4 regions of the Streptomyces sp. NPDC059861 genome follow, and region 2 is predicted to be linked to each of the others. Evidence: riboswitches for the same ligand, from Rfam matches in the RefSeq annotation. Region 2 holds a riboswitch; each other region holds the start of a gene.
What was found. Region 2 has a riboswitch for cyclic di-AMP ahead of ACFV6X_RS14895 (transglycosylase SLT domain-containing protein). Riboswitches for the same ligand answer to the same signal wherever they lie in the genome.
Positions count from the first base shown of each region.

Region 1: another riboswitch for cyclic di-AMP. It lies ahead of ACFV6X_RS19900 (C40 family peptidase); the one in region 2 lies ahead of ACFV6X_RS14895 (transglycosylase SLT domain-containing protein).
Region 3: another riboswitch for cyclic di-AMP. It lies ahead of ACFV6X_RS11045 (NlpC/P60 family protein); the one in region 2 lies ahead of ACFV6X_RS14895 (transglycosylase SLT domain-containing protein).
Region 4: another riboswitch for cyclic di-AMP. It lies ahead of ACFV6X_RS32460 (M23 family metallopeptidase); the one in region 2 lies ahead of ACFV6X_RS14895 (transglycosylase SLT domain-containing protein).

Region 1 is NZ_JBHWJQ010000021.1:68,945-74,694, reverse strand. Features, by position in the region: gene ACFV6X_RS19920 (helix-turn-helix domain-containing protein) at 1-407, opposite strand, end outside; gene ACFV6X_RS19915 (ATP-binding protein) at 620-1,078, shown strand; gene ACFV6X_RS19910 (hypothetical protein) at 1,156-1,296, opposite strand; partial or broken gene ACFV6X_RS19905 (LysE family translocator) at 1,548-2,101, shown strand; gene ACFV6X_RS19900 (C40 family peptidase) at 2,174-2,647, opposite strand; cyclic di-AMP (ydaO/yuaA leader) riboswitch at 2,651-2,853, opposite strand; gene ACFV6X_RS19895 (hypothetical protein) at 3,155-3,469, opposite strand; gene ACFV6X_RS19890 (ABC transporter permease) at 3,652-4,656, opposite strand; gene ACFV6X_RS19885 (TetR/AcrR family transcriptional regulator) at 4,774-5,421, shown strand; gene ACFV6X_RS19880 (urease subunit gamma) at 5,533-5,750, shown strand, end outside.
Region 2 is NZ_JBHWJQ010000014.1:20,531-26,280, reverse strand. Features, by position in the region: gene ACFV6X_RS14915 (M56 family metallopeptidase) at 1-120, opposite strand, end outside; gene fahA (fumarylacetoacetase) at 387-1,598, opposite strand; gene ACFV6X_RS14905 (carboxymuconolactone decarboxylase family protein) at 1,834-2,295, shown strand; gene ACFV6X_RS14900 (HAD family hydrolase) at 2,361-3,239, shown strand; gene ACFV6X_RS14895 (transglycosylase SLT domain-containing protein) at 3,203-3,682, opposite strand; cyclic di-AMP (ydaO/yuaA leader) riboswitch at 3,686-3,868, opposite strand; gene ACFV6X_RS14890 (CocE/NonD family hydrolase) at 4,146-5,750, opposite strand, start outside.
Region 3 is NZ_JBHWJQ010000009.1:148,112-153,861, forward strand. Features, by position in the region: gene pcrA (DNA helicase PcrA) at 1-1,550, opposite strand, end outside; cyclic di-AMP (ydaO/yuaA leader) riboswitch at 1,917-2,071, shown strand; gene ACFV6X_RS11045 (NlpC/P60 family protein) at 2,079-3,260, shown strand; gene ACFV6X_RS11050 (hypothetical protein) at 3,349-3,702, opposite strand; gene ACFV6X_RS11055 (NlpC/P60 family protein) at 4,165-5,232, shown strand; gene ACFV6X_RS11060 (LuxR C-terminal-related transcriptional regulator) at 5,243-5,750, opposite strand, start outside.
Region 4 is NZ_JBHWJQ010000053.1:16,056-21,805, reverse strand. Features, by position in the region: gene ACFV6X_RS32480 (MarR family winged helix-turn-helix transcriptional regulator) at 1-224, opposite strand, end outside; gene ACFV6X_RS32475 (dihydrofolate reductase family protein) at 343-1,473, shown strand; tRNA gene ACFV6X_RS32470 (tRNA-Met) at 1,584-1,657, shown strand; gene ACFV6X_RS32465 (PP2C family protein-serine/threonine phosphatase) at 1,817-3,052, shown strand; cyclic di-AMP (ydaO/yuaA leader) riboswitch at 3,268-3,447, shown strand; gene ACFV6X_RS32460 (M23 family metallopeptidase) at 3,459-4,508, shown strand; gene ACFV6X_RS32455 (PrsW family intramembrane metalloprotease) at 4,617-5,750, opposite strand, start outside.

The DNA.
Region 1 (5,750 bases), on a different contig from region 2:
GTCACGGCGCGGGCGTACTCGGGGGTCTGGAGCAGGCCCGGGACGACGGAGGTCTCCAGTGTGCGCATGGCGCCGGCCTGCGACTCCAGACTGATGAAGTCCCGGTAGGTGGGCGGCAGCACCCCCTTGTAGGCGTGCCACCAGTGGTCACGGCCGTGGCCGTCGCCGGAGCCCGCCAACGCCAGAAGGAGATCTCCGAGTTGGGCGTCGTCAACCCCGTAGGCATCCAGGAGTAACCGCACATCGGCCGGTTTCACGCCGCTGGCGCCGGTCTCGATCCGGCTCACTTTCGACTGGTGCCATCCCACCAGCCGGGCCGCCTCACCGCTTGTGAGGCCCGCGCGGCCTCGCAGTGTGCGTAATTCGGCGCCCAGTTTCCGGCGGCGCACCGCGGGACCGTGCTGCATGGGCTACTCCTTACTCCTTCCGAGCCGCCCAAATACGCTCTGCCGTCGCAGAGTTCACCGCTTCGAGCGACAGATATATGCATATCTTGGTGGATCGCCACCGCTACCGGGCTTTGAGTGGCAGTCTGGCGAAGAAGCACCAGTCCGGGACCGTACTCGAACCATCCGCTCCGTGTCGGACTGCGGTCCCGTGGGAAAGGGACGACGTCGCCATGGCAGACCATCTGGAAGCATCCGTCACTCTGCCGAGCGATCCCGCCTCGGTCTCCACCGCCCGCACCTACGTGGTCAGCACCCTGGCGGAATGGGGCCTGCCACCGGAGACCGAGGCGGCCGACACGATCAGGCTCATCATCTCCGAACTCGCCACCAACGCCGTCCAGCACACCCTCGGTCAGTCACCCACCTTCACGGTCGCGATGCAGCTCGACCGCGACGAGCAGCTCCGCATCGGGGTGACCGACAGTCACCCACGCTTCCCCAAGCGGCTCCCGGCCGCCGTTCAGCAGGACAACGGCCGCGGCATGGTCATCATCCGCTGGCTCACCGCCGAGTGCGGAGGCCGTCTCAGAGTCCGCCCGACCCGCGAGGGTGGCAAGACGGTCTCCATCGAACTGCCCTGGACGGTACCGGTGCGCCCGGCCCGCCTGGCGGGCCGACAGGAGCCGTAGCCCACCGGGGGGCGAGCCGCCGTGCCGGAGCGGGCGGGGCGGGGAGCCGGTGTCGCCGGGTCCGTCGTGGGGTGGCGTCAGGTCGGGCGGGGCTGCCGGGCCTGGGCGAAGGCGCCGCGGAGGAGGGCGCGGAAGACGTCCGCCGCCGGGGTCGTCCCGCCGGTGCGGTGGGCGAACGAGGTCGTGCGGCGCAGCTCGCCCGCCGACAGCGGGCGCATCCCACCGGCGTGACCGCCGTGCGCGCCACCACCTCCGGTACGACCGCCACCCCGAGCCCCGCGCTCACGAGCGCGCACACGACGGCGTACCCCGGCGTGGCGACCAGTACCGGGGGGCGCCGTCCCGGCGCGTGCCAGCGCCGCCTCCCCCCTGCCGGGCGGGGTGGTCCGGCGCCACGCCGCTCAACGGCTGCCCGGCCGGCTCGGCCGGCGGCAGCCGCGAGCCCCTCGCGGCCGAGGGCGTGGCCGCCATGCCGGGCGCGGACTTCACCGTCTCGTACGCAACGCGTTGATCTCCCGCCGGGTCGGCGTGGCGTGCGCGCCGGGGATCGCGGGCGGGCTGCTGCCGCACACCGCCCGCCCGTGGCCGGCGTCGCGGCCGTTCTCGCCGCCGTGCCCGCGCTGTTCCGGGCCCTCCAGCCGGCCGGCCGCGCACCTACGTGCTCTTTCTCGGGCTCCGGGCCCTGTGGGCCGTACGACGGCCCTGTACCGCCGCCGGCGGGGAGCCGACCCCGGCCGCCGTGCACCCCGCTGTGCCAGGGCTTCGTCACCAACGCCCCGAACCCCAAGGCGCCGGTGACCTTCCTCAGCCTGCTGCCGCAGTTCGTCCCGGCAGGCGCCCCGGCACTGCCGCGCACCCTGCTGCGGGCGCTGATCATCGTGGCCCTCGCCCCTGGTGTGGTTCCCGGCGGTGGCCCTGCTGGTGGACCGTCTCGGCCACTGGCTGCGCAGGCCGGGCGCCGCCCGTGCCCTGGACAGCGTCACGGGCGCCGCGCTGACGGTCCTCGGCGCGACCCTGCTGTCCGAGTCGGTCCGAGTCCGTGTCACGGGCGGGGCGGCGGCGTCCCCTCCGGGCGCCGCCACCGCCACCCGAGGGTCACTTCACCCGGCCGTACCAGACGCTCTTGGTCCAGATCTTCTGGAGCCTCACCACGTCCCCGGTCTTCGGGGCGTGCCAGATCTTCCCCTTCCCGGCGTAGATCCCCACGTGGTACACGTTCGACCCCGAGTGGAAGAACACGAGGTCACCGGCCTTGCGGCTCTTGGCCCCGACGTGGCGGGTCTTGTTGTACTGCTGGGCGGCCGTGCGGGGCAGCTTCTTGCCCGCCTTCTTGAACGAGTACAGCGTCAGCCCGGAGCAGTCGAACCTGCGCGGCCCGGTGGCGCCCCACCTGTACGGGGAGCCCTTCTTCGAGGCGGCGATCTGGAGTGCCTTCGTCGCCGGTGTGGCGGCCGCGGCCTCCGAGGCGAAGCCCGGAGCAACGACGGAGCCGCCCACCGCGGCGAGGGTGAGGGCCGAGGCCGTACCAGCGCGGGCCATCAGCGACGGGACACGATTGAGCGCGGTCATGCGCAACCCTTCGTCAGCCGCCTGTGAAGGATGACCTGTCGGATTCGGGCTGGCGAAGTTGCCCGGCCGCGTTGCCACGGCTTCACCCCAAGGGACGCTCGGAGATTGCGCTCCGGCGACCCGTCGTGCTCGGGTCCTCCACTCCTGCCGATCCACTCCTGTCGACCGGTCATCCGGGCGGCGGCAGGACTCGGCGTCCGCCCGGACCGCCCCGCCGCGGCGGCGGGGGCTTGTCGTCAGTCAGGGATCTTGACTCACGGAAGTCCGAAAATCCCAACGCAATCGGGGATTTGTGGCGTTACTCACCACTCACCCGTTCGGGTGGACAGCCTCCTGTGCGAACGGGTGTCAAGGGCGCCACGCGACCCCGGACCAGCGAGGGAAGGTCTCATTCCGCCCCGGAGCAGCCCTCGTTGCGCAACCGCAAGGGCCCCGAGAAAGGGGGTGAAGGTCATCCGGACGGCGGTAGCCCTTTTGGTCCGTTTCAACTCCCGCCCGCACATTCCGTCATGACTCCCGGCGGTCCGAGGCGACGGCGGGTGGATCAGCCCTGCCGCAACTGTCGGAGCGCGGTGCAACGGGGACACGCGCCGCGCGGCGTTCACCGTCCAGCACGCGCAGCGCCCGCGCGAGGATTCGTGCGGGGAGTTCGCTCTCGCCCCGCCGGTGCATCGGCGTGAGTGCGTCGCGCGGTTCGACGGCCCTGCGCACCAGCGCCTGAGCGGCGCGCTGTCCACGATAGGTGTCGTCGGCGCACGCCGGGTCGAGATGCTCGAAGAGGCCCTGCACGTCCTTGCGGTGCGGGACGATCCGGTGGATCAGGCAGCATCTCGCCCAGCCGGGTGCGCGGCCCCGCCGACTCCGCGCCCTGAATGCCCAGATCACCGGCCTGACCCTCGAGGGGCCCGCACAGCACCCGCTGACCGGCCGTCACCCGCGTGCCGGGCAGCGTGAAGAGGCCGTGCGCCCCGTCCGCCGCAGCGGGGCGCACGGCCTGCTCGTGGTCAGCCCGCCGGTGCGGGCTCCCGCTCGGCCGCGGACTGCTTCGCCACCCCGGTACGGGACTTCAGCGCACTGCCCAGCAGCACCGCGCCGAGCCCGATCGCGGCCCACCAGATGAGGGTCAGCGCCGGGCCGAGCGCCGCCGCGCCGTCGAAGTACGACACCGAGCGCAGCAGCGTCGTCCCCGCGCCCGGCGGCAACCACTGGCCGATCGCCCCGGCCGGCTCGGGCAGCATCTGCGGCGCCGACCCCGCACCGGAGAACGGGTTGCCGAACAGCATCAGCGTGCCCGCGGCGATGCCGATCCCGGCATGGCCCAGGAGTGCGGCGAGCCCGGCGACCGCGCTGCTCACCGCCAGCGTCGACAGCCCGAGGACGGCGGCCTCGGCCCACCAGTCGCCGGTGAGGACCCCCAGCCAGCTGTGCGCGATCGCGGCCGCGATGACGCCGACCAGCGCGGACGCGCCCACCAGCGCGGTCACCGCCCGGATCCCGCGCAGCCCCCGCACGGAGACGGCCGCGCCCGCCGCGATCCCGGCCAGCGCCAGCGGCAGCACGCTCGCGGCGAGTGCGGCGCCCCGCGGGTCGCTCTCGGGAGCGGCCACCACGTCCACGGTGCGGGGCCGGGCGCCCTCGGCGGACATCGCCTGCTGGAGCAGCTGCGCGACCACCGGGCTCGCGGCCGACGCGGTCAGCAGCTCGGGACCCTGGGCGGTGACGACGATCGCGCCGTACACCGTCCGGTCCTCGACGGCCTCGCGGGCCGCGGTCTCGTCGGCGTAGCGGTGGATCTCGAAAGCGCCTTGATGCCGTGCCAGCTGCTGCTGGATCTGCACGGTGGCGGTGGCCGGGCCCGCGACACCGAGCGGCAGGTCGTGCGGCGCGGTGCGGGCGGCCGGCCAGGCGAAGGCCCACAGTGCCAGTGCCGCAACGAGCGGCACGAGGACGACGACCGCGACGACGTGCCGGGGTCCGGGGCGGGTGGAGTGCGTGCCGGGTGTGGACATGGGTTCCCCCTCGGGTGGGCGTCCAAAAAAGAAGGATCGTTCGTTTTAGACTCCGGACCACCGTGCGCCGAAGCGTGGGCGGTTGTCAAGAAAGAATGTTCGTTCTACATTGGGATCATGGCTCGTGTATCCCAGGAACACCTCGACGCCCGGCGCCGGCAGATCCTCGACGGCGCCGCCGTCTGCTTCGCCCGCAACGGGTTCCATGCCACGTCGATGCAGGACGTGCTCAAGGAGGTGAATCTCTCTGCGGGTGCCGTCTACCGCTACTTCAGCGGCAAGGAGGAACTGATCGCCGCGATCGTCGGCGAGGTGCTCGGGTCGGTCCACCAGGCCTTCGCGGAGGCGGCCCGGCAGAGCCCGCCCGCGCCGCCGGACGAGCTCGTCGCGGCGGTCCTCGGCCGGACGCTCGCCGCTCGGGAGAATCTGACGGTCGACGGGCGGCCGGCTTTTCCGCGACTCGTCATCCAGGTGTGGGCGGAGACGCTGCGCAACGAGGAACTGGCGGCCGTGCTGCGCGAGGGGTACGGCTCGGTGCGCGGGGCCTGGGCGCGGATCGTGGAGAGCTACCAGAACGCCGGGATGATGGATGCGGACGTCACCCCCGACGACGTGGCCCGCACGATGATCGCCTCGGTGATGGGCTTCCTCGCGCAGCAGTCCCTTTTCGGGCCCGTGCCCGTCGAGGTCCTCCGTGACGGACTGCGGGCGCTGACGAGCATGCGGGACGAGGGGGCCGCGACTCGTGGGTCACAGCTTGGTTAACGTGCGCGAAACGCGTGCCGACTAACCTGCCCCTCCACGCCGTCGGGGACCTTGCCGGTGGCCGCGGCAGCCGGGCCCCGCACGGTCCGGAGCGAGGAGGTGAGGTGGGACGTGCAACTTACCCCGCACGAGCAGGAGAGGCTGCTGATCCACGTGGCGGCCGACGTGGCGGAGAAGCGCCGCGCCCGCGGGCTGAGGCTGAATCACCCCGAGGCCGTCGCCCTCATCACCTCGCACATCCTCGAAGGCGCACGTGACGGCCGCTCGGTCGCCGAACTCATGGCCTCCGGACGCGAACTGCTCACCCGGGACGACGTCATGGAGGGCAT
Region 2 (5,750 bases):
CCACACCCACAGCCCGACGACGGGCTCCCGCTCGGGCCAGGCGGCGCGCACCAGCGTACGAGGGGCCGGTACGGCGGCCGCCAGAGCGACGACGCTCAGCAGGAGCAGGCAGACGGTCATGCCACGGGCTCCGGATCCTGGTCGGGAGTGGGGCGGCTTCGGGTCGGTGCTGGTCGGTGCGGTGCAGTGCGGTTCAGCGCAGTGTGGGCGGCCGACGCACCGTGGACCTCACGCCCGCGTCACGTGCTGCACGCCTCGCAAGCCCAGCCGCACGCACCCGCGTCACGCGCCACACGAGCCCGCGCCGCGCACCGCGCACACCGCCGCCAGTATGACGGTGACGGGCGGCCGGAGTCAGCGCCGAAGCCGTCGCTGTCGCGGAAACCTCACCCCGACACGACGCGTCCCGTGACCTCGCCGAGCCCCACGCGCACGCCGCCCGCGCCCGGAGCCCAGGCCGTCATCGTCACGACGTCGCCGTCCTCCAGGAACGTCCGCTTGCCGTCGGGCAGTTCGAGGGCGTCGCGGCCGTTCCAGGTCAGCTCCAGGAGTGAACCGCGTTCGCCCTCGCCCGGGCCGCTCACCGTGCCCGAGCCGTACAGGTCGCCGGTGCGCAGGGAGGCGCCGTTGACGGTCATGTGGGCGAGTTGCTGGGCCGCGGTCCAGTACATGGTGGAGAACGGGGGCTCCGCGACGACATGACCGTTGAGGGCGACGGAGATGCGCAGGTCGTAGCCGCCGGGCTCCTCCTCGGTGTCGTCCAGGTACGGCAGCAGGGGGTGGGTCCGCCCGGGCGGGGCCACCCTTGCCTCGTCCAGCGCGTCCAGCGGGGTGATCCACGCCGACACCGAGGTGGCGAAGGACTTGCCGAGGAACGGGCCGAGTGGGACGTACTCCCAGGCCTGGATGTCGCGGGCGGACCAGTCGTTGAGCAGGCACAGGCCGAACACGTGATCGCGGAAGCCGGACAGCGGCACGGGCGTGCCCATCGCCGAGGGGACGCCGACCACGAAGCCGACCTCGGCCTCGATGTCCAGTCGGACGGACGAACCGAAGACCGGCGCGGCGTCGGCCGGGGCCTTGCGCTGGCCGGAGGGGCGGATTACGTCGGTGCCGGAGACGACGACCGTGCCGGAGCGGCCGTGGTAACCGATCGGCAGATGCTTCCAGTTGGGCGTGAGGGAGTCCGCCGCGTCGGGGCGGAAGATCTGGCCGACGTTCCGGGCGTGGTTCTCGGAGGCGTAGAAGTCGACGTAGTCCGCGACCTCGAAGGGGAGGTGCAGGGTCACCGAGGCCAGGGGGTGCATCAGGGGCGCGAGGGACTCGCGGTGGGACGGCACGGTGACCCAGGCGGTCAGCGCGCGCCGGACGTCCGACCAGGTCGTGCGGCCCGCGGCGAGCAGCGGGTTGAGGGTCGGGCGGGCCAGCAGCTCGGCGTACGGGGAGCCGAGCGCCAGTGCGGCCGCGCCGGCGTCGAGGACGTGGTCGCCGAGGCGGACACCCACCGTCCGTTCGGCGGACCCGGCGGGTGAGAACACGCCGTACGGAAGGTTGTGCGGACCGAAGGGGTCGCCCTCGGGGACATCGAAGGGGGGCATGAGGTGCTGCCTCACTTTCGTACGCGCGGTCCATGCGGTCGCGGATCACGTTACGGCTGCGGCACCTGTCTTGGGCAGTGTCCGATAAGCGCGGAAGGTCCTGAATATCCCGAAAGGTCTATCGCGTCGACGCTTCGGAAACTCGTCCCGTCGATCCGTCACAACGACCGCCCCCGATCCGTCAGTGCGGTGAAAGCAAGCATCGCACCGGCCACTGACAACAGGAGGCGGCATCATGCAGGCACGGATGGCGAACCCGGCGTACGTCCTCCCGGGCGCGCTGAAGGGCATCGGGGCCCTCTTCCAGGCCATCGGGGAGAGCGGGCTGGACCAGGAGGTCGCGGAGCTCGTCGGGCTGCGGGTCAGTCAGATCAACGGCTGCGCCGCCTGCGTCCACGGACATGTGAACAATCTGCGCAAAGCGGGCGTGAGTGAGGAGCGCGTCGCCTCTATCGCCGCCTTGCGGCACGCGCCCTTCCACAGCGACGCCGTGCGCGCCGCGCTGACCCTCGCGGAGACGGTGACGCGGCTCGCGGACCGCTCGGAGGAGCCGGTTCCGGACGCGTTGTGGGACGAGGTCGCCGACCACTTCGACGAGAAGGAAGTGTCGGCGCTGATCCTGACCGTCGCGCTGACGAACATGTTCAACCGCGTCAACGCCACGATCAAGGAGCCGGCAGGCACCACGTGGGGGTGAAAAGCAGACAGTGGGAAGGTAGTTGGGAATGAACGGTGAGGGTGCGGTGTCCGTATTCTCTGATCATGGCCGCACCCACCGCATATGCCGCGCGCACCGAGTACGCGCGCACCGACTACGCCCTCATCGCCACCGACCTGGACGGAACGCTGCTCCGCGGCGACGACACGGTCTCCGACCGTTCGCTCGCCGCGCTCGCGCGGGTCTCGGCGGCCGGTGCCCGGCATCTGGTGGTGACCGGACGGCCGGCGCCGCGGGTGCGACCACTGCTGGAGGTCCTGGGCGGCGGGGGGCTCGCGGTGTGCGGGCAGGGCGCGCAGTTGTACGACGCCGGCGCGGACCGTCTGCTGTGGTCCGTCACGCTGGACCGGGAACTCGCGGAGACCGCGCTCGGCAAGATCGAGGCCGAGGTCGGCCAGGTGTACGCGGCCGTCGACCAGGACGGCGTCGACGGGCTCACCCTCATCGAGCCGGGGTATCTGATGCCGCACCCCACGTTGCCCGCGGTGCGCATCGATCGCCGCGACGACCTGTGGTGCGCGCCGATCAGCAAGGTGCTGCTGCGCCATCCGACGCTGTCCGACGACGAGTTGGCGGCGGTGGCCCGCATGGTGGTCGGCTCGCTCGCGACCGTCACCATGTCGGGGCCCGGGACGGTCGAGCTTCAGCCGTGCGGCGTCACCAAGGCGACGGGGCTGGCGCTGGCGGCACGGCATCTGGGCGTGAGTCCGGAACAGACCATCGCCTTCGGGGACATGCCCAACGACATCCCCATGTTCGACTGGGCCGCGCACGGCGTCGCCATGGCCAACGCCCACCCCGAGCTCAAGGCGGTGGCCGACGAGATCACCCTGTCGAACGAGGACGACGGCATCGCCGTCGTCCTCGAACGGTTGCTGGCCAGGACTCAGTACGCGCCGAAGACGTTGTCGATCGAGCCGTAGCGGTCGGCCGCGTAGTTGCAGGCGGCGGTGATGTTGGCGACCGGGTCGTACGGGTCGTACGCCGTGCCGGTCACGTGGTAGGCCGCGAAGGTGGGGTCGATGACCTGGAGCAGGCCCTTCGACGGGGTGCCCTTGGCGGCGTTGGAGTCCCAGTTGTTGATGGCGTTCGGGTTGCCGGACGACTCGCGCATGATGTTGCGGTGGATGCCGTTGTACGAGCCCGGGATCCCCTGCTGCGCCATGATGTCGAGCGACTGGCGGATCCAGCCGTCGAGGTTGTTCGGGTACGCCGTGACGGAGCTGACGGCCGTGGGCGTGGCGGCGGACGCGGTGGTCGCGCCGATGAGCGGCAGGGCGAGCAGGGCGGCGCCGGTGCCGGCGACGGCGAGCTTGCGAGCGATGCGGGCAGTACTGGTACGGCTCTGCTGACCGTTTGCAGTCATGGGGACTGTCCTCTCCGGTGCCTGCGAGGTGAGCTGTCGGGTTCGGGTTGGGAGGTGCCCGGCCGCCCTCTTGCGAGTGCGACTTCACCCCGAGCCGTTCCGGTGTGCCGTGGTGTGCGGCGTCCGGTCCGGCGGCTTACCTGGGTCCCCCGCTCCTGCCGTGCGGTGAGTGAGTCCGTCATGGGTGGCGCGGGCGGCGGCAGGATTCGGCGTTCCGCCCGACAGGCCGGGAACGTATGCGAGAGCACATGTCCGAAACAAGTGGTGGTTTCACATATCGCGGTATTTGATCTTCGAATCGCCTGTTTGCCGCCCTTGATCCTTTGCGGTCGAAAAGAGTCAACTCGGCCATGCGTCAAGGCGGATCGTCGCGTCCATGCAAGGGACTCGTGAAGGGGTGCGAGTGAGCCAACTCACGTGCGTGCAGAAGGATGGCAAATCGGGCAATAAGCCCAAGTCCTAGTTAACTGGCGGCCCGTGGAATGCGCTTCTCCCAGGTGCGGTGGAAGACCACCTCGGCACCGGAGGTGCAAATCACCTCATTTGAGGCCAAAAAGTCCTCTGCGGTGCAGGCGATCTCCGACTGCGTACGGATCGTGGTGTCCCAGGCGAGCTCCGGGCGGTGCAGCCGGATCGTCCAGTCCGAGCGGGCGCGGGCGGACAGCGGATCGTCCTCGCGGATGGCGTACGCCTCCAGCGCCTCCTCGGTGAGCTCCAGCCCGTCCGGGTACACGCGCGTGCCGCCGTGGCGTGGTTGGTCGACCTCCAGCCGCCACTCGCCCTTGGCGACGTCGCGCACGACCAGTCGCCCGGGGCGCGGTTCGTCGAGGGTGGCCGGGTGGGCGACGCCGAGCGGTTCGGACTGCTCCGGCTCCTCCAAGGTGAGCGGCGGGACCGTCGCACACGCGCGTACCGGCAGTTCGAGAGCGCTGCCGGACGGGTCCAGGGTGAAGCCGGCCGCGGAGTCCGGCTGGGGCCAGATCCAGGGCCAGTACGCGGAGGCGAGCGAGAGGCGGATGCGGTGGCCGGGCGGGAAGGCGTACCCGATGCCGCTGAGCTCGAAGGTGACGTCCTCGGTGGCCCCCGGGGTCCACGGCACGACCCGGTCGCGTCCCTCGCGCGCGGAGAGGTCCATCACCCCCCGCGTCACCAGCGTCGAAGAGCTGTCCGGCGCCACGTCGCAGACGCGCGCGACCACCTGCCCGCTCGGCACCTCCGAAGCCAGCCGCAGTCGCACCCGCGGCCGCCCCAGCACCCACGTCTCCTCCGGCACCGCGAACTCGAAGCTCGCCCCGCGCGCGTCCTCCTCCCGTTGGTCCGGCGGCAGGTCGGCCTCGTTGCCGATCGGGAGGAAGCGCCCCGCGTCGACGCCCGTGTGCTGGGGTGACCGGACGAGTACGGGCTCGCCCCGGAGGGCGTACGTGGCCGTCGTCACGTGGGGTGAGGGCCAGGCGGGCTCACCGACCCAGCGGCCGGGCAGCGTCTCGTACCCCGTCGCCGGGGGATGCGCGTCCATGACGTACGAGCGCAACAGGGGCTCGGACATCACGCCGGTGTCCCTGCCCTTCAGCCAGTGGTCCCACCAGCGCAGGGTCTCCTGGAGGAAGCCGATCGCCGGGCCGGGCGGCAAGGCGCGGTCGGGGTAGTGGTGCGACCAGGGCCCGATCAGGCCGCGGACGCGGTCGGACGGGAGGTGCTCGACCAGACGGAGCACGGTGTCGCGGTACGGGTCGTGCCAGCCGCCCACCGCGAGCACGGCGGCGTCGACGGCGCCGTGGTCCTCGCGGACGCGGTCGTGCCGCCGGTGGTGGTCGCGCACCTGGTGGTCGAGCCAGGTGTGGACGAAGGGCTCGACCTCTTCGAGGCGCCGCAGCCACATGTCCCGCCAGGCGTCGCCGACGTACCGCGGATCGGGCGGGCGGCAGACGAAGGCGAGCATGGTCGCCGCCCACGCGTGCATGTCCACCGCGAGAACGGAACCTCCCATGTGGTGCGCGTCGTTGTCGTAACGGTCGCCCGGGGAGCAGACGGTGACGATCGCCTTGAGCGGTTCGGGAGCGAGCGCCGC
Region 3 (5,750 bases), on a different contig from region 2:
ATCTTCTCGCGCTGGGAGAGCGCGTCGATCATGGCTTCCGCGCGGTCGCCGATGCCCCGCTTGGGGACGTTGAGGATCCGGCGCAGCGGGACCGAGTCCTCCGGGTTGGCCAGCACCCGCAGGTAGGCCAGGACGTCCCTGACCTCCTTGCGCTCGTAGAAGCGGACGCCGCCGACGACCTTGTAGGGCAGACCAACGCGGATGAAGATCTCTTCGAAGACACGGGACTGGGCGTTCGTACGGTAGAAGACCGCGACGTCGCCCGCCTTCGCGTCGCCGGCGTCCGTGAGTCGGTCTATCTCGTCGGCGACGAACTGTGCCTCGTCGTGCTCGGTGTCGGCGACGTAGCCGGTGATGCGCGCGCCCGCGCCCGCGTTGGTCCACAGGTTCTTGGGGCGGCGGGACTCGTTGCGCTCGATGACGGCGTTGGCGGCGGTGAGGATCGTCTGGGTGGAGCGGTAGTTCTGCTCCAGCAGGATCGTCGTCGCGTTCGGGTAGTCCTCCTCGAACTGGAGGATGTTGCGGATGGTCGCGCCGCGGAAGGCGTAGATCGACTGGTCGGCGTCGCCCACCACGCACAGCTCGGCGGGCGGCAGGTCGTCCTGGCCGGGCGGTACGTCGACGTCCTCAGCGGCACGCTCGCCGGTGCCGACGAGTTCGCGCACGAGGGCGTACTGGGCGTGGTTGGTGTCCTGGTACTCGTCGACCAGGACATGCCGGAAGCGGCGGCGGTAGTGCTCGGCGACGTCCGGGAAGGCGCGGAGCAGGTTGACCGTCGTCATGATCAGGTCGTCGAAGTCGAGGGCGTTCGCCTCGCGCAGGCGCGACTGGTACAGCGCGTACGCCTGGGCGAGGGTCTTCTCGAAGCCGTCGGTGGCCTGGGCGGCGAAGTCCTCCTCGTCGATCAGCTCGTTCTTGAGGTTGCTGATCTTGGCGCTGAAGGACTTGGGCGGGAAGCGCTTGGGGTCGAGGTCCAGGTCGCGGCAGACCAGGGACATCAGGCGCTTGCTGTCGGCGGCGTCGTAGATCGAGAAGGACGAGGTGAAGCCGAGCTTCTTGGACTCCCGGCGCAGGATGCGCACGCAGGCGCTGTGGAAGGTCATCACCCACATCGCGTTCGCCCGGGGGCCGACCAGGTGCTCGACGCGCTCCTTCATCTCGCCCGCGGCCTTGTTGGTGAAGGTGATCGCGAGGATCTGGCCCGGGTGCACCCCGCGCTCGGCGAGGAGGTGGGCGATGCGGTGGGTGAGGACACGTGTCTTGCCGGAGCCGGCGCCGGCGACGATGAGCAGCGGGGAGCCGGAGTGGACGACGGCGGCGCGCTGGTTGTCGTTCAGCCCCTCCAGGAGCACGGCGGCGTCCAGGGCGGGGCGCGGGGCGCCGTCGCGGTAGTAGGCGTCCCGGTCCGGGGGCACGTCGAACTTCCCGCCGAACAGATCGTCCGGAAGCGCATCCGGAGCGTGATCGTCCTCGGGCGGCGGCGGAGGCTCCTCGTGGGCCCGTGGGGCCTGGAGGTCCGCCAGGAAGCTGTCATCAAAGAGGCTGCTCATCGCTCTCCGAGTCTAGGGCGCCCCACTGACAACCCGCTCCCGCCCCGAGAACATACCGGCCACGAAAGGCCGGCGATCTTGCGGAGGAGCCCGCGATCACGGCCCGGGCAGGCGCCCGGGGAAGGCGGGAGACGCAAGCGGACGATCTTGCGGGTCCCGGCCCGTCATCGCCCGGCCCCGGCGCTGACCAGGCGCTCACCGTCCGAACACGCTCTCACGCGGGGCGTGACCACTGACCGAAGGTCACGAAAATGTATCGGGCATATCGCCCATCAACCTTCACACGGGCCACACGAGTTGGCTACCGTGCCGGACAGGCCGCACGACTCTTACCGGCGAACGTCGCCGGGCCGCGCGGCCTCCGCCGAGTCCGATGCGCCCAAGGCAGCCGGAGCCGGGGACCCACCGAACTTGGGGTGAATCGGCCCAAATCCCTTCAGGGAGCGGGCCGTAGGGCAACCCTTCCGAACCACCCGCCCGAACCCGACAGCTAACCCGGTAGGCGGCAGATGGAAGGAGTCGCCTCCTTTGGCGTCGCACCGCAAGTCGCGCCCCTCCGGCGCACGGGTGGCAGGCATACGCACACCGGCCCTCGCCACCGCTGCCCTGACCTCCGTGGCCCTGCTCTCCCAGACCGCCAACGCCGAGCCCTCGGCCGACGACAAGCCGAGCCTCGAGGAGGTCGAGAAGAAGGTCGGCGATCTCTACCGCCAGGCGGAGTCGGCGACCGAGAAGTACAACGCGGCCAAGGAGAAGACCTCGAAGCAGCGCAAGCGCGTCGACGCTCTCCTGGACGACGTGGCCCAGCGCGCACAGAAGCTGAACGAGGCGCGTGAGGAGCTGGGGACGTACGCCGCCGCCCAGTACCGCTCCGGGGCCTCCGTCCCCGACACCGCCACCTTCCTGCTCGCCGACTCCCCGCAGGACTACTTCGACCAGAACCAGCTGACGGGCCGTCTGACCAGCCGCCAGAAGGGCGCGGTCGACGAGTACTTCACCGAGCAGTCGGCGACGATGAAGAAGCGCCAGGAGGCCGCTCAGAGTCTGGAGACGCTCACCGAGTCGCAGAGCGATCTGCAGTCGGCCAAGGCCACCGTCCAGAAGAAGCTCGCCGACGCGCGGGCACTGCTGTCGGATCTGACCGCCGAGGAGAAGGCCCGCCTCGCGGCGATCGAGAAGAAGAAGCAGGAGGAGGCCGAGCGCAAGGCCGCCGAGCTCGCCCGGCAGCAGGAGCAGGAGCAGCGGCGCCAGGAGGCGGCGCAGCGGGAGCAGGAGTCCTCGAACGCCGACTCCTCGGCCGGCACGGGCAACGAGTCCGGCTCCGGTGAGTCCGCGTCGGACTCCGGGTACGGCACCAAGGCGGAGAAGGCGCTCGCCTTCGCCCGCGCCCAGATCGGCAAGCCGTACGTCTGGGGCGCGACCGGCCCCGAGTCCTACGACTGCTCCGGCCTCACCCAGGCCGCCTGGAAGGCCGCCGGCGTCACCCTCCCGCGCACCACCTACGACCAGGTCGACTCCGGGACGACGGTCTCCGTCGCCGCCGCCCGGCCGGGCGACCTGATCTTCTTCTACGACGACATCACCCACGTCGGCCTGTACATCGGCAACGGCATGATGATCCACGCCCCGAAGCCCGGCGCGTACGTCCGCGAGGAGTCCGTCTACTACGACGGCGAGTCCTCCATCCACAGCGTCGTCCGCCCGGCCTGACACCGGCGCCGCGAGGCGGTCGGAGAGGCGATCGAAGGGCACGCGCGCGTGCGGCGGTTTCCGTGGCACGCGCGCGTGGGGCGGTGCGTCAGGTCCAGAGCACGGCGATGAAGACGTTCGCCGTGGTCAGCAGCCCCACCAGCGCGAACATGCCCTTGTCCACCTTCTCGTCGTCCCGTTTCACGTAGACGAGGCCGAGGATCACGATCAGCAGCGCCAGTTTCACGCCGATCTTGATGTTGTTGACGGGCTGGTCGTCCGCCTGGTTCAGGCCGACCAGGATCACGCCGGTGACCAGCATGGTCAGGGCGCCGTGCAGCATCGCCGGGACGAATCGTGCGGTGCCCTGGCCCATCGCCTTCATCTGGGTGAGGAAACCACCGAGGAGGGAGGCGATGCCGATGATGTGCAGGCCGACGAAGAGGTGGATGAGTACGTCCATGGGGCCGGAGCCTAATCAGGAGGTCCCGGGCCGCCCGACACCGGGCCTGCCGACGCCGGGCCGCCCACGGCGACTGCATATATGCGCCTCATAGCACCACCGCGCCCCCTCCCGCCCCGGAATCGCCGCATCGGTCATCGCACCGCGTGAAGGCGACGACCGCGAATCGCGCGCCCGATCACATACGGTCACCCGCTGGTCCCCCGACGTCACTTCCGCACAAGACGTCACGGTGCCGACACGCCCGGGTTTAGCGTCCTCCACCAGGTGACCGGCTCCCCACCGCCGCCCTTGGCCAGAGGCGGCAGCCGGGCACCACCGCCGAGGAGGTCCGGCGGCGCCCCGCATCCCCTGTGCGGGGCGCCGCCGGACGCGTCAGCCGCCCCGGAGCGGTCGTACGTCCACCCGGTGGCCGTACGGACCGGCGGTCGCCCGAGTCGTACGAAAGGACGTGCAGTCCACGTGGCAGCGCACCGCAAGCCCCGACCACGCTCGGCCCACGGCACCAGGGCCCGCACGGCGGCGACGATCGCCCTCGCGGGCGCGGCGACCGCCACGGGCCTCGACGGGACCGGCCACGCCGAGCCGCAGCTGACGCCCGCGCAGGTCAAGGCCAAGGTGGACAAGCTGTACCAGGAGGCGGAGGTCGCCACCGAGAAGTACAACGGCGTGCGGGAGGAGACCCGGGCGGCACAGAAGCGGCTGGGCAGCCTCCAGGACGAGGCGGCCCGCAAGGAGGACCGGCTCAACTCCGCCCGTGACGCACTCGGTTCGTACGCGGCCGCCCAGTACCGGGACGGCGGCCTGGACCCCGCGCTGCAACTGGCCCTCTCCGACGACCCCGACCGGTATCTCGACGGCGCCGCCTTCGCCGAACGCGCCGGCGACCGGCAGGCGGCCGCCGTCACACGCGTCCGCCGGCAGCTGCGGGAGATCGAGCAACTGCGCGGCGCCGCCCGCGTCGAACTGGCCTCGCTCCAGTCCCGGCAGGCCGAGCTGAACCGGCACAAGAAGACCGTCACCGGCAAGCTGGACGAGGCACGGCAGTTGCTGTCCCGGCTGACGGCCGAGGAGCGGGCGCGATTCGCGCAGGGCGACGGCACGGACCGCGCCTCGCGCGCCTCGACGGCCGGCCGGGACGCCCTCCAGGCCCCGGGCTCCGCCACCACGGCGGCGCCCAACTCCCGTGCCGCCGCTGCCGTCTCGTACGCCTACCAGAAGCTCGGCAGCCCCTACGTCTGGGGCGCCACCGGCCCCGACGCCTTCGACTGCTCGGGCCTCATGCAGGCCGCGTACCGCTCCGCCGGGGTGGCCCTGCCCCGCACCACCTACGCCCAGATCGACGCCGGCCGCCGCGTCTCCCGCTCCGAACTTGCCCCCGGTGACCTGGTGTTCTTCTACTCCGGTATCAGCCACGTCGGCCTCTACGTCGGCAACGGCCAGATGATCCACGCGCCCAACCCCTCGGCTCCGGTGCGGCTGGCGCCGATCGACCAGATGCCGTTCGCCGGGGCGACCAGGGTCGTGTGACGCGCGCTCGTCACACCAGCCGTCGGGCCGTCGCCCAGCGGGTCAGCTCGTGCCGGTTGGAGAGCTGGAGCTTGCGCAGCACCGCCGAGACGTGGGACTCGACGGTCTTCACCGAGATGTACAGCTGCTTGGCGATCTCCTTGTAGGCGTAGCCGCGGGCGATGAGCCGCAGGACCTCCCGCTCACGCTGGGTGAGTCGGTCCAGGTCCTCGTCGACAGGCGGGGCGTCCGTGGAGGCGAAGGCATCCAGGACGAAGCCGGCGAGACGCGGTGAGAAGACCGCGTCGCCCTCCTGGACCCGGAAGACCGAGTCGACCAGGTCCGTGCCGGTGATCGTCTTCGTGACGTATCCCCGTGCGCCGCCGCGGATCACGCCGATCACGTCCTCGGCCGCGTCCGAGACCGACAAGGCCAGGAAACGGACCGGCTGCTCGGGGTCGGCCATCAACGGAGCGCAGCGGCGCAGCACTTCGACGCCGCCGCCGCCCGGCAGGTGCACGTCGAGGAGGACGACCTCG
Region 4 (5,750 bases), on a different contig from region 2:
TACGTCAGCCGACTGCGGGTGATCTTCAGCAGCTCCGCGAGATCGGTCATCCGGAGCCGGCGTTCCGGGGCCTCGGAGAGATTGGCGAGGATGGAGTAGTACATGTGCGGCATGCCGGCCTCCTGCTGGAGCTGCCGGTCGAGCGCGTCCTCCAGGAGAAGGGTGGCCCCCAGGTACGCGCGCCAGGCGCGCTGTTCCTCCGGGGTGAGCCAGCGAGTCGTCATGCCGCCAGTGTAGATTTGCTTAAAACTTGAATCAAATCGCCGGACGGTAAGCCCCAGTCCCTCAGGCCACCCAGCCGGCGAACCGCCGGTCCCCGACCCCCGAGGTGGAGTGCGCCCCATGCCCTACCCCTACGTCCTCCTGTCCGCCGCCGTCTCCCTCGACGGCTACCTGGACGACACCGGCCCCGACCGCCTCCTCCTCTCCAGCCCCGCCGACTTCGACCGGGTCGACGAGGTGCGCGCCTCCGTCGACGCGATCCTCATCGGCGCCGGCACCATCCGCGCCGACAACCCCCGGCTGCTGGTCAACTCCCCGGCACGACGGGCGGCCCGGACGGCGGCGGGAAAGCCGGAGTACCCCCTCAAGGTCACGGTGAGCGGCACGGGCGACCTCGACCCGGCCGCCAACTTCTGGCACACGGGCGGCGAGAAGGTGGTGTACACGACGACGGAGGGTGCCCGGCGCCTCAAGGAGAACCCCGTCGCCGCGGACGTGGTCGCGCTCGGCGACACCCTCGACTGGCGAGCGGTACTGGCGCACCTGCACGACGTACGAGGCGTCCGCCGCCTGATGGTCGAGGGCGGTGGCACCGTCCACACCCAGCTCCTCCTGGAGGGCCTCGCCGACGAGGTCCAGCTGGTCCTCGCCCCCCTCTTCGTCGGCGACCCCGCCGCGCCCCGCCTCTTCGGCCCCGGCGGCTACCAGTCCGGGCGCCTGCGCCTGGTCGAGACCCGGCGTATCGAGGACGTCGTCCTCATGCGCTACGAGCCCACCGCCCCCGGTGCCGGCAGCCTCGCCTCGGCCGCCGACCGCCGCTGGCTGGCCCTGGCCTGCGAGCTGGCGGCGCTGTGCCCGCCGTCAAGGACGGCGTTCAGCGTCGGCGCGGTGGTGGTGGCGCGGGACGGCACCGAACTCGCGAGGGGGCACTCCCGGGAGGGCGGCGACCCGGTCGTCCACGCGGAGGAGGCGGCGCTCGCGAAGATCGACGCGGCCGACCCACGGCTGCCCGGCGCCACCGTCTACACCAGCCTGGAACCCTGCACCCGCCGTGCCTCCCGGCCCAAGCCCTGCGCGCGGCTGATCCTCGACGCCGGGGTGGGGCGCGTGGTGACGGCCTGGCGGGAGCCGGACACGTTCGTGACCGGCGCGGACGGGAGCGGCATGCTGGCGGGGGCCGGAGTGGAGGTGGTGGTGGTTCCGGAGTACGAGGAGGCGGCCAAGGCGCCCAATCGGCACTTGGTGGGGTGAGAGCCCCGCGGGGGACGCCGCGATCGCACCTCCGACCGCTGGTCGACGAGGGCGGCGGGAAACCGTGGCGCGGAGCGTCCCGCGCATGGCGTACACTGGTGTCATACCGACGCGGGGTGGAGCAGCTCGGTAGCTCGCTGGGCTCATAACCCAGAGGTCGCAGGTTCAAATCCTGTCCCCGCTACTGAAGGCCCGGGGCCGGAATCCAGATCTTGGATTCCGGCCCCGAGTCGTTTCCGGGCATCGCCCGCTCCTGTCATCCGGTCGGCCCGCCCGGCTGGTCCCGCGCCTGTCTTCCGGGAACTCTGGACTGGTGCGGTGACCTGCGTAACGGGAGACGACAGTGCGGCCTGCGGAGGCAGAGGGAGAGTGGCCGCACGCCAGATCCGGCGACCGCGTCCCCGACGCCGCCCTCGGCCGCGGGGACGACTCCTCCACGCTGGCACGCCCGGTGCCGCCCGTGCCCCCCGCGCCGCCCTCCGACGGACGGCGGATCTCCCTCGCCCGGGCCTTCGTCCGGGCGCTCCCCACCCTGCTCCTGGTCATCGGCGGCAGCTACGACTACTTCACCCCGCGGGGCTTCACCGGCGCCCCCCTCTTCACCGCCGCCCCGCTGGTCGCCGCCCCGATCCTGTCCCGCCGCGCCACGGTCCTCACCGGCGTCGTGGCCGTCGCCATGGTCATCGGGCTGCAGGTCCGGTACGGCACCCTGATGCAGGTCGAACCGTTCACCGAACTGCTCACCGTGGCCACGGTCGCCGTCCTCGCCGTGCTGATCAACGTGCTGGTCCGGCGCAGTCACGCCCGCCTCGACTCGGCCTGGGAGATCGCCGAGGCCGCCCAGCTCGCGGTGCTGCCGGAACCGATGCAGCGGATCGGCGGGTTCGAGATCGCCGCGCGCTACGAGGCCGCCCAGGCGGACGCCTTCATCGGCGGCGATCTCTACGCGGTGCAGGACAGCCGGTACGGCGTGCGGCTGGTGGTCGGGGACGTGCGGGGCAAGGGCATGGGGGCGGTCGCGGCGGTCGCGGTGGTCATCGGGGCGTTCCGGGAGGCCGCCGAGCACGAGACGACGCTGGAGGCGGTCGCACAGCGGCTGGAGCGGGCGCTGGCGCGCGAGGGCGCCCGCCGGGACGGGATCGACGCCTTCGAGGGGTTCACCACCGCCGTACTCGCCGAGATCCCGCACGAGGACGGGGTCGTACGGATCCTCAACCGCGGCCATCCACCGCCGCTGATGCTGTACGCCGACGGCACCGTGAGTCCGCTGCCCGCCCGTGATCCGGCGCTGCCGCTCGGGATGGGCGAGCTGGGCGCCTGGCCGGACCGTGCGGAGGAGTCCCGGTTCCCGGGCGGGGCGACGCTGCTGCTGTACACCGACGGCCTGTCGGAGGCCCGCGACGCGCAGGGCGCCTTCTACGACCCCGCGGCCCGGCTGGCCGGCCGGACCTTCCGCAGCCCCGGCGAACTGCTGTGCGCGGTGACCGAAGAGGTACGCCGGCACAGCGGCGGCGGCACCACCGACGACATGGCGCTGCTCGCGGTCCGGCGGCCGACCGACGACTGTCACCAGGCGTGATCGAACGGAATCCCTCCGCATAACAACTGACATACAGTCAGATGTGGAGATCACCCTGAACCGCGGTCAACTCGCCCGATTTTCGCCGTTCATGAACCTGTACGTCCCGACAGAAAGCGTTAATGATCAAGTGGAACGGCTTGGAAATCAGGCCCCGGTTCTATTAACGTCCGATAACGCAGCGCGGTCGTCCCAGCCGTCACAAGAGGCGGCTCCGTGCGCACGCGCCGAATCCCGCGCGAGGCCCTCATCGGCCGCACAAGGGAACCGGGGAACCATCATCTTGGGGTGAATCGGGCGTATGCCGTCGTAGCAGTACGGCTGGTTTACGCGCGTAGGAGACCTTCCTGCTCCGAACCCGTCAGCTAACCCGGTAGGCGAGAAGGAAGGAAAGGAGCGCGCCCACGTGGCGTCCAACCGGCCTGCCCCACAGGCCCCGTTCGTGCCGGACCAGCGCACCGCCGACAGCGCCGACACGTTCGTCTACGGCGCGCAGCGCACCGACGAGGGCCCGTGGGAGGAGTGGAATCCCACCGCGGAGACCATCCGTCCCGTACGCGGCCGGCATCGGGTCAGCAAGCAGCGCGGCGGCGGACTCGCCCGCAGCTCCACCGTTCTCGGCGTCGGTGTCATAGCCGCGGTCGGCGCGGGCGGCATGGCGAGCGCGAACACCGGCAAGCCGCCGGTGTCGATCTCCATGCCCGACCTGCCCAACGTCGGCTCGCTGATAGCCGACGACGACTCCGACTCCCCCGACACCAAGACCGCGAGCGCCCCGCTCAGCAGCCTCGGCACGGCCACCGTGGACACCGCGGAGGGCACCACCGACGCCGGTGAGAGCCTGCGCGCCCGCATCATCGCGCAGGCCGAGCAGCAGCAGGAGCAGGTCGAGAGCAAGGCCGCCGCGCAGGCCGTGGCCGCCGCCGAGAAGGCCGCCGCCGAGGCCGCCGCCAAGGCGGAGAAGGAGGCCGAGGAGAAGGCCGCCGCCGCCAAGGCGAAGGCCGAGGAGGAGGCCCGGCAGAAGGCCGAGGCCGAACGGCTCGCGGCGCTGGCCAAGCAGTTCACGCTGCCGACCTCCTCGTACACCCTGACCTCCACCTTCGGTCAGGCCGGCGCCCTGTGGTCCTCCGGCTACCACACCGGCCTCGACTTCGCCGCGCCGACCGGCACGCCCCTCAAGGCCGTGCACAGCGGCACCATCACCGAGGCCGGCTGGAACGGCTCGTACGGCTACAAGACCGTGCTGACCCTCGATGACGGCACCGAGATCTGGTACGCCCACCAGTCGTCGATCGGCGTCAGCGTCGGCCAGAAGGTCGCCACCGGCGATGTGATCGGCCGCGTGGGCGCGACGGGCAACGTGACCGGCGCCCACCTGCACATGGAGGTGCACACCGGCAGTTCCGGTGGCATCGACCCGCTGGCCTGGCTGCAGAGCAAGGGCCTCAACCCCTGAGAATCCCGACACGGGTTTCTCGCGAACTCCGGTGGTCCTGACGGCAACCCCCCGACGTCAGGACTGCCGGTTTTCGCATGTCCGGGGCTGTTCCGCGCCGCCTTCGTCCTACGTCCGGTACGGGTTGTACGCGGGGTAGGGCGCCGCGTGCCCGTGCATCGGCGCCCAGCCATGGACCGGCGGCATCAGCACCGGCACCGGCGGCGCGGTCGCCCGCGCCGCGTACTCCAGGGCCGGGCGGGCGATCTCCCGGCGGATCCACAGCTCCTGGAGCAGCTCGCGTTCCCGTACGACGAAGTCCGCACGGGCGCGGCCCATGCGGCCCCGGCGCCGGAGGAAGGCCAGGGACGTGGCGTACGCCTCGTACTGCGCGACCGTACGGGCCGCCGGTTTGCCGAGGTGGTGGCCGGCGTACTCGCGGGCCAGCCGACGGGCCCGCATCGAGCCGAGGGCGAACGGCTGCGCGGGCGAGAGCCAGCCGGCGACGACGTAGGCCGGGAGCTCCTCGCGGACGGTCCGCAGTTCCCGCTGGCGCGTCCAGATCACCAGCCAGGTCAGCAGCCCGAACGCGGGCACCATGAAGCCGCCGTACACCGCGAAGAAGCCGTAGTCGCCGAAGGTCGCCGAGCCGTTCCAGAAGGCGTGCATGCCCATCGCGAGCAGCAGCCCGGCCGGGGGCAGCAGGACGCGGCGCAGCCGCTGGCGCTCCCCGGCGAGCGCGGCGATGCCGAAGCCGATGCCGGTGAGCACGGTGAACAGGGGATGTGCGAACGGCGACATGATGACCCGCACGAAGAAGGTCGCGGCGGTCACGGAGGCGATCCCGCTGTGGCCGGCCAGTTGGTCGGTGCCGAAAGCGGTGCCGAGGTAGAGGATGTTCTCGGTGAAGGCGAAGCCGGTGGCGGTGACGCCGGCTATGACGACGCCGTCGAGGATTCCGGTGAAGTCGCGGCGCCGGAAGAGGAAGAGCAGCAGGACCGCGGCCGCCTTCGCGGACTCCTCGACGATCGGGGCTATGACCGTGGCGCCCCACGTGTCCGCGCTGGTCGGGTCGGCGGTCGCGGTCGCTATCCATCTGGTCGCGAAGCTGTTCGCGATGATGGCTATCAGCGCGGCCGCGCAGGCGCCCCAGGAGAAGGCGAACAGCAGATTCCGCCAGGGGCCGGGCTCGACCCGGTCCAGCCAGCGGAAGACGGCTATGAGCAGCGGCACGGGCAGGACCGCGAGGCCGAGGCCGACCAG